Regions from separate parts of the Streptomyces sp. NPDC002092 genome, predicted to be linked through region 1. Evidence: riboswitches for the same ligand, from Rfam matches in the RefSeq annotation. Region 1 holds a riboswitch; the other holds the start of a gene.
The links. Region 1 has a riboswitch for S-adenosylmethionine ahead of ACWCRD_RS26545 (amino acid ABC transporter permease). Riboswitches for the same ligand answer to the same signal wherever they lie in the genome.

Region 1 (5,706 bases):
GCCGTCGTAGCGCGTTCCGCGTCCCCGGTCACAACGCCCCCGCCCCGGCATCTGTTCCTGGTGTGCGCACCTGGAGGACGGTCGTCCGGCGGCGCAGGGTGAAGCCGATCGACTCGTAGAGCCGGATCGCCGGGGTGTTGGTCGCGGCGGCGTGCAGGAACGGGGTCTCCCCGCGCTCCCTGATGCCCGCCGCGACGGCCCGCACCAGCCGGGTCCCCAAGCCCCGTCCGCGGTGGCGCGGGTCGGTGCAGACGGCGCTGATCTCGGTCCAGCCGGGCAGGTGGAGCCGCTCGCCGGCCATGGCGATCAGCCGGCCGCGGTGCCGGATGCCGAGGTAGGTGCCCAGCTGGACGGTGCGGGCCAGGAAGGGCCCCGGTCGGGTGTGGGCGACGAGGTCCAGCATCTCCGGCACGTCGTCCGGGCCCAGGCGCACGGCCTCCGGGGCGGGCTCGGCCCGCAACCGGGTGTCGATCAGCTGGACGCCCTGGCCGCCGCCGACGACGTCCCACCCTTCGGGGACGCCGTCGGCTCCCTTGAGGCGGACGGTGGTGTCCGGGCCGAGCAGGGCGTGCAGATCGGCCCAGGCGGCCGGGGCCGCCGGGTCCGCGAGCGCGGCGAACGCGTACATGTCCGCCGGGTAGCGCGCCGCCTTGCCGAGCCGTCCGGCCCATGCCGCGTGCGGGCCGTCCAGTGCCGCCCAGACGGGGTTGTCCAGCGGGCGCGTGCCCAGGGCTTCGCCACCACGGACGTCGATCTGTTGGACCACGGTGGCGAGTTCCCTTTCGCTACGGGCCGGTGACGGGTGGTCAGGAGTTGTCGAGGGGCAGGCCGGGCGGGTTGACCTCGGACTTGGCGACGGCCTCGTTGGAGAGGTTCCAGGCGGCCAGCCACTTGGCGTACTGGCCGTTCTCGATCAGGTAGTTGATGGCGTCGGCGAGCGGCTTGGCGAGACCGCTGTCCTTCTTGGCGGTGGCGGCGATCAGGCCCTGCAGCGAGGCTCCGGCGCCCGAGTAGGTACCCGCGTTGCGCGTCGGGTTGGGCGTGTTCGCGGACTGGGTGATGTGGTACGCGATGCCGGGGTTGGGGCCGAAGAAGGAGTCGATCTTGCCGCTGTTCAGGGCGAGGTAGGTGCCGTTGCGGTCCGGGTAGTACTTGACGGTGAGCTTCTTGCCCTCGCTCTCCAGCTTCTTCTTCCACTCCAGGAGGAGCTTCTCCTGGTTGGTGCCGGCGCCGACGGAGACGGTCTTGCCGGCGAGGTTCTCGTAGTTGCCGTCGAAGTTCCACTTGCCGGCCTTGAGCACCTCGAAGCCCAGGTTGTCCTTGCGGTAGGAGGCGAACTCGTACTTCTTCTTGCGCTCCTCGGTGTCGGTGACGTTCGAGAAGGCCACGTTGACCTTGCCGCTGTCGATGCCGACGAAGAGGTTTTCCCAGGTGAAGTTCTTCAGTTCGGGCTTCAGGCCGAGGACCGCGGCGACCAGGCGGCCGAAGTCGGGCTCGGCGCCGGTGAGGGTCTTCTGGTCGCTGCCGACGTAGGCCAGGGGTGCGAAACCGGCGGGCAGGGCGCCGATTCCGATCTCCAGCTTGCCGCTGCTCTTGACGGACTTGGGCAGTTCCGCACTGATCGACTTCACCTCGGAGACCTTGAGGCTGGTCTGCTCGGCGGCGCCGTTGGAGAGCTGTCCGACGGTCACGGTCCCGTTGGCGGCGCCGGTCGTGGTGGCCGCGTCGCTGTTCCCACCGCAGGCGGCGAGCCCGGTGGCGAGGGAGGCGACCGCGGTCGCCGCGGTGATGCCGCGTATCAGGCTGCGTCGGGTGAAGTGGACAGACATGGCCGTTCCTTGTCGCTGAGAGGGTGAGGAGGTGGTGGCGTGGGGGGAGGTCGTGGGGCGCGCCAGATGCGTCAGGGGATCAGAGGACCTTGCTGAGGAAGTCCCTGGTGCGCTCGTGCTGCGGCCTGTCGAGGACCTCGGAGGGCGGGCCCTGTTCGACGATCCTTCCGCCGTCGATGAAGACGACCCGGTCGGCGATCTCGCGGGCGAAGCCGATCTCGTGGGTGACGATGACGAGCGTGGTGCCGCTGGTCGCCAGGTCCTTGATGACAGCGAGGACTTCGCCGACGAGTTCGGGGTCGAGGGCTGAGGTGGGCTCGTCGAAGAGGATGACGCCGGGGCGCAGGGCGAGGGCGCGGGCGATGGCGACGCGTTGCTGCTGACCGCCGGAGAGCTGGCGCGGGTAGGCGCCGGCCTTGTCGGCGAGACCCACCCGGGCGAGCAACTCGCGGGCCAGTTCCTGCGCTTCGGGCTTGCTGAGCCTGCCGGTGGCGACCGGGGCGGCGGCCACGTTGTCCAGGACCGTCAGATGGGGGAAGAGGTTGAAGTTCTGGAAGACGAAACCGATCCGGCCGCGCTGGGTGAGGATGGCCCGCTCGCTCAGCTCCTTCAGCCGGTCGCCGTGCCGCTTCACGCCGATCAGTTCGCCGTTGACGCTGACGTGGCCGATCTCCGGCTTCTCCAGGTGGTTGATGACCCGCAGCAGGGTGGACTTGCCGGACCCGGACGGCCCGAGGATCACGGTGACCTCGCCGGGCCGCACCGTCAGGTCGATGCCGTTGAGCACCCGGTGGGCGCCGTACCACTTGTGCACGTCGTGCACCTCGACGGTGGCGGCCTCGACGCCGGCCGGCGCCTCGAGGGTCCTGGCGCTCATACGGCGGCCTCCCTGCGGATACGGGCTCGCAGGTCGGTGAGACCGGTGCGGAGCTTCTGCAACGGTGTCGGCGGCAGGGAGCGGGTGGCGCCCCGGGCGTAGTACCGCTCGACGTAGAACTGGATGACGGAGACGACGCTGGTCAGGATCAGGTACCAGACGGTGGCGACCAGCAGCAGCGGCACGATGTCGCCGGGGTAGGTGGAGCCCATGGACTGCGCGGTGCCGAACAGGTCGAGCAGCGAGACGTAGAAGACCAGCGAGGTGCTCTTGATCAGGCCGATGAGCTGGTTGACATAGTTCGGGGTGATCGAGCGCAGCGCCTGCGGGAAGACGATCTCCGTGAACTGGTAGCTCTTCGGCAGGCCCAGGGCCGCCGCCGCCTCGTGCTGGCCCTGGTCGACGGAGAGGATGCCGCCGCGGACGACCTCGGCCGCGTAGGCCGCCTCGTTGAGGCTGAGGCCGATGACGGCGACGACCATGTCGCTGGCGAGCTTGGACTCGTCGAAGGAGAGGAAGGCCGGTCCGAAGGGGACGCCGACGCTCAACGTCTTGTACAGGGCGCTGAAGTTGTAGAGGAAGAGCAGCACCACGATGAGCGGTATGGAGCGCAGCGCCCATATGTAGGTCCAGCTGACGGCCCGCAGCACCGGGCTCTTCGAGAGCCGGGCCAGGGCGAGGACGATGCCGCCGGCCAGGCCCAACACCGCGCTGCAGGCGGCGACTTCGAGGGTGATGAGCAGGCCGTCGAGGATGTTCGGCCGCAGGAACCAGTAGCCGAAGCGGTCCCACTGGTAGAACGGGTTGGTCGTCAGGCCGTGCACGAACTGGGCCGCAAGGACGAGGACGACGGCGGTGGCGATCCAGCGTCCGGGCCGGCGCAGCGGCAGAACCCGCTGTGCGGCGAGGGGTTTTGACTGTTCGTCGGCGGGCGGCGCATCGGCGAGGGCGACGGTGGCGCCAGGGGGTTGACTCATGGTGGGCTCCGGCGGAGTCGGACACCCCACAGGCCGCGGCAGCCGTGCGCTGGAGCGGCTCGCTCAGCGCACGGGTGGGCAGGAACACCGGGGGCGGGGAGGACAACGGCACACCGCGCGGGCGGTGTTCGTCAGGGGGTGCGGGGGCTGCGGGGAGGTGTCAGCCCCGGCAGCAAGCACGGCCCGGTGCGGTACACAGTGCGCTGTTCACACGGAGCAGATCGACTGCGCGGTCGGCGGCGAACAGGTTCAGCAGGTTCGCGTACGGCTGTACGCAGCCCTGAGGGCGGCGCGCGGCCGTCCTGGGAGCTGCGTACATGGCGTCACCATCACTGTTCCGGCCCTTTGTGGGCCTCGCGCTTACCGAAACGTCATCCGGTCCGGTCGTCACCTGGGGCACCCCACCGCGGAGCGAGGGTTGCCGGTCAGCCAGCCAGGGCTTGTCGCTGACACTCATGACCGTTCTGGTTCGTAGTTAAAACAATTGCCCGAAGGAATGTCAACGCCGGTCCACTGTGTGGAACGACTCACGCGCTGTTGACCTGCGGTCCTGCCCCGTTTTCATCGGATGCATGGGCCGCCCAGTCCAGGACCTGAACGGCGGCTCCGGCGGCCTCCAGACCCTGGCAACGGGCGTGGTGGCGGCGGGCGATGCCGTCCAGGTCGAGATGGGCACCGAAGGCCGGATGGGCGGCCAGCCGGCGGGCGTAGGCCCACAGGGCGGGATGGCCGGCGATGCGCTGGACGGCACCGGCGTCCAGGTGATTGCGGTGCACGGTGTCGAGTTGGACCAGCGCGACCCACAACTCGACGTCCGCGGCGGTGATTTCGTCGCGGATCACGTACGTTCGCCCGACCAGCCACCGTTCCAGTGCACCGAGCGTTTCGAGCAGCGTCTCGAGCGCCGCCGCGCGCTCCGACTCCTCGCCGCCGGCCGATCCGGCGCGCTGGGCGGCGTCCTCGATGCCCTGCGCGCACATCCGCTCGACGGCCTCGATCTCCGACTCCGCGCCGCACGGGTAGGGCGAGGGGTGGTCGCTGCCGAAGCGGCGGGCGAGGTCGCGCATGATGTCCGGGGCGTGTGTGCTGACGATCCGTCCGGACCAGTCGTCGCTGAGCACGGGCGCGACGGCCGGGCCGGTGTAGTGGTGCGCGCTCGCCTCGTACAGCGGGCGCAGGGCGCGGTGGCCGCCTTCGGGAGTGTCGGGGACGGCGGGCAGGAAGGTCGCCGGACAGACGGTGTCCAGGCCGAGCAGGCTGTGGGTGACGGCGATGCGCAGGCCGTCGGGACACGCGGTCGACAGATGGAGGCGGTAGCGGCCCGGTACGGCGTAGTGGCCGCTGCGGGCGTCGCTGCCGATCCGGCCGCGGAAGGCGGGCGCGGGCCGGGCGGAGGTGTGGGCGGCCAGAGGTGTGACGGACATGGAACTCCCCGGGAGAGGGCGCGGACGTACGCGCGGCGGAAGCGACGTCGGGCGAACTCAGCCCTGGGGGCTGATCGCACTGCAGACACGCTGCAGATCGATGTGACGGCGGGAGGTGAGGAGAGGCGGACGGATCACTCGGACGGTGACCGGCTCAAGGCACCCCATGCGTTTCCCTACCCATTCACTAGGATTCTCCTCTGGAGTGTCGGTCCGGCTCGGAGCCACGTCAAGGGGCCCGTCCCGCAATGCGGACAGCGCGGTGGACACACCCAGGCCGGCGGGCCGCCGGCCGCAGCGTGCGCCGCCGTCGCCGAGGAGGGCAGCATCACCCGTGCCGCGGCCCGTCTGCGGCTGAGCCAGCCCGCGCTCTCCCGCACCCTGCGCCAGCTGAAGGACCATCTGGGCGGCCGGTCTCGTCGACCGCTTCACCCACCGCCTCGAACTCACCGCCGAGGACCATGTCTTCCGCGACAAGGCCGCCGCCGCCCTCGCCGCCGTGGACAGCTCTGGACGCGGGCAGCCTGCGGACCTGGCCGCTGTGCCTGGGCCACCCCTGGACGGCACTCGGTGACCCCACCGTCGCGTTGCTCCGCCGC
Region 2 (5,706 bases), on a different contig from region 1:
TGTGCCCGCAAGGCAGCCATCCGCTCGTCGACGTCCGCCTCGTGCGAGCGCTTGCGCAGGAAGTCCGCGTCGGCGCCCAGGCCGTGCACGCCGATCTCCGTGCCTCCGAGGCCGCCCACCACCGCCGTGGCGCACGCCGTGAACGCGTCCGCCCAGCGCCGGGTCAGGAAGCCCAGCCGGTCGGCGCCCAGCATGCCCTGCAGAAGCTGCTCGGCGATGTCGTCCGGCAGCATCCGGAAGTAGTCCAAAGGCGCCCACGGCGTGTGCGAGAAGTGCCCGATGCGCAGGTCGGGACGGAGCTCGCGGAGCATGCCCGGCACCAGGCACAGGTGGTAGTCCTGCACCAGCACCGCCGCGCCCTCGGCCGCCTCCTGGGCCAGCGCCTCGGCGAAGGCCCGGTTGTAGGTCTCGTACGACGCCCACTGCCGGCGGAACTCCGCGTCGAAGACCGGCTCAAGCGGCGTCTGGTACAGCATGTGGTGCACGAACCACAGCACTGAGTTCGCGATGCCGTTGTACGCGTCGGCGTGCACGTCGGCCGGGATGTCGAGCATCCGCACCCCGTCCTCGCCGACCCCGCGCCGTACCGCCTCGCGGTCGCCGTCGGACAGCGCCGAGCACACCCACAGGGCGTCCGCGTCGGGCCCGATCGCGGACAGGCCGGAGACCAGCCCGCCGCCGCCGCGCCTGGCGGCCAGCGAGCCGTCCTCCTGCACCTCGTACGAGACCGGGCCGCGGTTGGATGCGACCAGCACCTGATGACCAGCGTGGTGACCTGCGCCGTGCGTGGAAGCCATACGCCTCAACCTAGCCCGGCCCGTAAACGCTCAAACGTACGTCTGCGCTCTGCGGGTGGACCGTATACACCGCCTGCACCCCGTAACGCGCCGCCTCAGGCGACCTTGCGCGACGCGTACTCCGCGATCTCCACCATCGGCGGCCGCTCCTCCGTGTCCACGGAGTAGGTGCGCGGCTCGAAGCCGTCCTCGCCCCGTTCGAACTGGGTGAGGGAGGGACGGATGAGATGACCGCGGGCCAGTCTCAGCTGTGCCGTGCGGTAGATCGCGGCGGACATCCGGCCCAGCGCCTGCCCGTCCTGATGGCGGTGTTTGCGCACCCCGACGTCGACCTGGGCGAGCGCGTCGAGGCCCACCAGGTGCAGGGCGTCGACCAGCATGCCCAGCTCGACGCCGTACCCGACGGGGAACGGCAGCTGTTCCAGCAGGCTGCGGCGGGCCGCGTACTCGCCGCCGAGCGGCTGCACGAAGCCCGCCAGCTGCGGCCAGTGCATGTTGAGCAGCGGGCGCGCCATCAGCTCGGTGACCCGGCCGCCCTGGCCCTGGGCGCCGGCCAGCGGACGGTCGTACATGCCCTTGACCAGGTCGACCCCCGGCTCGGTGAGCAGCGGGCCGACGATCCCGGAGACGAAGTCGGAGGAGAACTCCTTCAGGTCGGCGTCGATGAAGCAGACGATGTCCCCGCCGGTGACCAGGAGCGAGCGCCACAGCACCTCGCCCTTGCCGGGGACGGTCGGGATGCGGGGCAGGATGTCGTCACGGTGGACGACCCTGGCCCCGGCCGCCGCGGCGACCTCGGACGTATGGTCGGTGGACCCGGAGTCGACGACGACGATCTCGTCGACGAGCGGAACCTGCTGCATCAGGTCGTGACGGATGATCGCGACGATGTCGCCGACCGTCTCCTCCTCGTTGAGCGCGGGCAGCACGACGCTGACCGACTGTCCCGTGCGCTGCTTGGCGGCGAGGATCTGGTGGAGGGGGCGGTCGGTCAGGGACCAGGAGCGGGTGCTCAGCCAGCGCTCGACTTCTTCCAGCACGTAGGCGGCTCCTCTGCGTTCTCTCGGCGAGAACCGGATCATCGTGTGATCCATCTCGCGGTTCGGACGACTATCTCAACTGTCCTGGCCTTCGGTTACAGTCTTGAACAACGCTGGTGACCATCGCATGTCGGGGGTCGTCCCGCGTTGAACGAGTCAAACAACCGCATACCGCTCATCCAGAGGGGCAGAGGGATACGGCCCGATGAAGCCCCGGCAACCCTCCAGCCGGTCTCGTACCGATCGATGCTGATCGTTCCGCGAGGCTCCCGGCTAGGGAAGGTGCCAAATCCGTCTCACGGCGAGATGCGTCGTGAGGAAGATGAGGAGAAAGGGCCTCGCCTCACATGGCTGCGCAGACTGTTGCAAGCACCACCGACTCCACGACCGTCGACCTCGGTCCCGCCGCGGCGCTCTCCTGCCGCGAGTGCGGTCACCAGGTGCCCCTCGGCCCGGTCTTCGCCTGCGAGGAGTGTTTCGGCCCGCTCGAGATCGCGTACGACTTCTCGGCCTACGACACCGAGGAGCTCCGCAAGCAGATCGAGGCGGGTCCCGCGAACATCTGGCGTTACGCGCCCCTGCTGCCCGTCCCGGCGGACGTGGCGGACAAGCCCAACATCAACCCCGGTTGGACCAAGCTCGTCAAGGCCGACAACCTCGCCCGCGAGCTGGGCGTCGACGCCGGCAAGCTCTTCGTGAAGGACGACTCCGGCAACCCGACGCACTCCTTCAAGGACCGGGTCGTCGCCCAGGCCATCGAGGCCGCGCGCGCCTTCGACTTCACCACCCTGTCCTGCTCGTCCACCGGCAACCTGGCCGGTGCGGTGGGTGCCGCGGCCGCCCGCGCCGGCTTCCGTTCCTGCGTGTTCATCCCGCACGACCTGGAGCAGGGCAAGGTCGTCATGGCCGCGGTCTACGGCGGCGAGCTCGTCGGCATCGAGGGCAACTACGACGATGTGAACCGCTTCTGCTCCGAGCTGATCGGCGACCCGGCCGGCGAGGGCTGGGGCTTCGTCAACGTCAACCTGCGGCCGTACTACGCGGAGGGCTCCAAGACCCTGGCGTACGAGATCTGCGAGCAGCTCGGCTGGCGGCTGCCGGACCAGCTGGTCGTGCCGATCGCCTCCGGCTCGCAGCTCACGAAGATCGACAAGGGGCTGCAGGAGCTGATCAAGCTCGGGCTCGTCGAGGACAAGCCGTACAAGATCTTCGGGGCGCAGGCCGAGGGGTGCAGCCCTGTCTCCGTCGCGTACAAGGCGGGGCACGACGTCGTACGGCCGCAGAAGCCGAACACGATCGCCAAGTCGCTGGCGATCGGTAACCCGGCGGATGGTCCTTATGTCCTCGACATCGCTCGCCGTACGGGTGGGGCGGTGGAGGATGTCAACGACGAGCAGATCGTCGATGCGATTCGGCTGCTCGCCCGGACCGAGGGGATCTTCGCGGAGACCGCCGGTGGGGTGACCGTGGGTGTGACCCGCAAGTTGATCGAGAACGGTCTGCTGGACCCGACCCTGACGACGGTCGTCCTGAACACCGGTGACGGCCTGAAGACGTTGGACGCGGTGGCGGGTACGGGGCTTACGGCGACGATTCGCCCCAGCCTGGAGTCGTTCCGTGAGGCTGGGCTGGCGTAAGTAGGTAGTTGTTCGTCTGCGGGCCGCGGGGGCTGGTCGCGCCCCGCGGCGGAGCCGCAAATGGACACAGCCCCGCGCCCCTGTGGGGCGCTCCACCTGACCGGAGGTCTTAAAGCATGAGCGTCAACGTTCGTATCCCCACCATCCTGCGTACCTACACCGGCGGGCAGGCCGAGGTCACCGCTGAAGGCGGCACTCTCGGCGAGGTCATCGCCGATCTGGAGAAGAACCACACCGGGATCGCCGCGCGGGTTCTCGACGACCAGGGCAAGCTGCGGCGGTTCGTCAACGTGTATGTGAACGACGACGACGTGCGGTTCGAGCAGGGGCTGGAGACGGCGACTCCGGACGGGGCGGGCGTCTCGATCATCCCGGCCGTCGCCGGAGGCTGACCGGAAACAGGTCGGACGACCGATTATTACCGTCGGTAACGGCGGTTACGAAGAGTTCATCGAATTGCCCCCTCCGTGAGAGAAGCGGAGGGGGCAATTCTGCATGGTTGAGCACGGTACAGTTGGGGAACCTGCTCGACTCCGCTTGCCGCATGCATATGAGTTCTTGCTTCTCGGGCAGCGAGAAGTAGCCAAAGTGTGCAGGTTTTTTGCGTCTTATGCTCCATTTATGGGGCCCGACTTGCCCTGAATTCGGGCGAATTCTCCCTAAAGTCGCGACCGGTCGTGCCCGGAATTCTCGTCCGATTGACCTGTTGCAGACGGCAGTTGGACAGATACATTCAGCCGCGGTCGACGCGTTCCGGCGCACGCCCCCAACCGTGGGGGGTGAGGTCTGACCCGGATCCGCGAAGTGTGGATCTGTGCAAGGGCCAGTAATAGGGGAGTTAGGCATGGCTCAGGGCACCGTCAAGTGGTTCAACGCGGAGAAGGGGTACGGCTTCATCGCGGTCGACGGTGGTGCGGATGTTTTCGTCCACTACAGTGCGATTCAGATGGACGGCTACCGCACCCTGGAAGAGGGTCAGCGGGTCGATTTCGAGATCTCGCAGGGCCAGAAGGGGCCGCAGGCGGACATGGTCCGTCTGGCGACCAGCTGAAGCACGCGCCGGGTTAACTGCAGCGACGTTCTTCTGTTCTTGATCGAAGGGCTCGTACCTCCTGGGTACGGGCCCTTCGGCATGTCCCGGGCCGGGTCGGGCGGGCGGGCCCAGCCTCCGAGGGGCGCTTGCACTCGACGGGGGCGAGTGCTAATCATTGGCGTTAGCACTCTGAAGGTGAGAGTGACAAAGATGGACCGGGTCGGTGAGGCCCGCAGGCCGGGTGGGGCAAGGAACCCACGGGTCGGCGAGCCGTCCGTCGCGGGCGCGGGCGCGGTCCGAAGGAATCACCCCCAGTCCTGGAGGGACCACTTCACATGGCCAAGATCATCGCGTTCGACGAGGAGGCGCGGCGCGGCCTCGAGCGCGGCATGAACCAGCTCGCGGACGCCGTGAAGGTGACGCTCGGCCCCAAGGGCCGCAACGTCGTCCTCGAGAAGAAGTGGGGCGCCCCCACGATCACCAACGATGGTGTCTCCATCGCCAAGGAGATCGAGCTCGAGGACCCGTACGAGAAGATCGGCGCCGAGCTGGTCAAGGAAGTCGCCAAGAAGACGGACGACGTCGCCGGTGACGGTACGACCACCGCGACCGTTCTCGCCCAGGCCCTGGTCAAGGAGGGCCTGCGCAACGTAGCCGCCGGCGCCAACCCGATGGCCCTCAAGCGCGGTATCGAGAAGGCCGTCGAGGCCGTCTCCGGTGCCCTGCTCGAGCAGGCCAAGGATGTCGAGACCAAGGAGCAGATCGCCTCCACGGCCTCCATCTCCGCCGCCGACACCCAGATCGGCGAGCTCATCGCCGAGGCGATGGACAAGGTCGGCAAGGAAGGCGTCATCACCGTCGAGGAGTCCCAGACCTTCGGTCTGGAGCTGGAGCTCACCGAGGGTATGCGCTTCGACAAGGGCTACATCTCGGCGTACTTCGCCACCGACATGGAGCGGATGGAGGCGTCGCTCGACGACCCGTACATCCTGATCGCCAACTCCAAGATCGGTTCCGTCAAGGACCTGCTCCCGCTCCTGGAGAAGGTCATGCAGTCGGGCAAGCCGCTGCTGATCATCGCCGAGGACGTCGAGGGCGAGGCCCTGTCGACCCTGGTCGTCAACAAGATCCGCGGCACCTTCAAGTCCGTCGCGGTCAAGGCCCCCGGCTTCGGCGACCGCCGCAAGGCGATGCTGAAC

Region 2: another riboswitch for S-adenosylmethionine. It lies ahead of thrC (threonine synthase); the one in region 1 lies ahead of ACWCRD_RS26545 (amino acid ABC transporter permease).

Annotation. Positions count from the first base shown of each region.
Region 1 is NZ_JBSFDG010000011.1:331,131-336,836, reverse strand. It holds gene ACWCRD_RS26560 (GNAT family N-acetyltransferase) at 29-766, opposite strand; gene ACWCRD_RS26555 (transporter substrate-binding domain-containing protein) at 807-1,829, opposite strand; gene ACWCRD_RS26550 (amino acid ABC transporter ATP-binding protein) at 1,909-2,706, opposite strand; gene ACWCRD_RS26545 (amino acid ABC transporter permease) at 2,703-3,683, opposite strand; SAM riboswitch class IV at 4,035-4,144, opposite strand; gene ACWCRD_RS26540 (glutathione S-transferase C-terminal domain-containing protein) at 4,211-5,107, opposite strand; partial or broken gene ACWCRD_RS26535 (helix-turn-helix domain-containing protein) at 5,435-5,706, shown strand, end outside.
Region 2 is NZ_JBSFDG010000003.1:140,952-146,657, forward strand. It holds gene ACWCRD_RS08100 (alpha,alpha-trehalose-phosphate synthase (UDP-forming)) at 1-797, opposite strand, end outside; gene ACWCRD_RS08105 (glucosyl-3-phosphoglycerate synthase) at 893-1,837, opposite strand; SAM riboswitch class I at 2,010-2,166, shown strand; gene thrC (threonine synthase) at 2,185-3,474, shown strand; gene ACWCRD_RS08115 (MoaD/ThiS family protein) at 3,591-3,866, shown strand; gene ACWCRD_RS08120 (cold-shock protein) at 4,319-4,525, shown strand; gene groL (chaperonin GroEL) at 4,843-5,706, shown strand, end outside.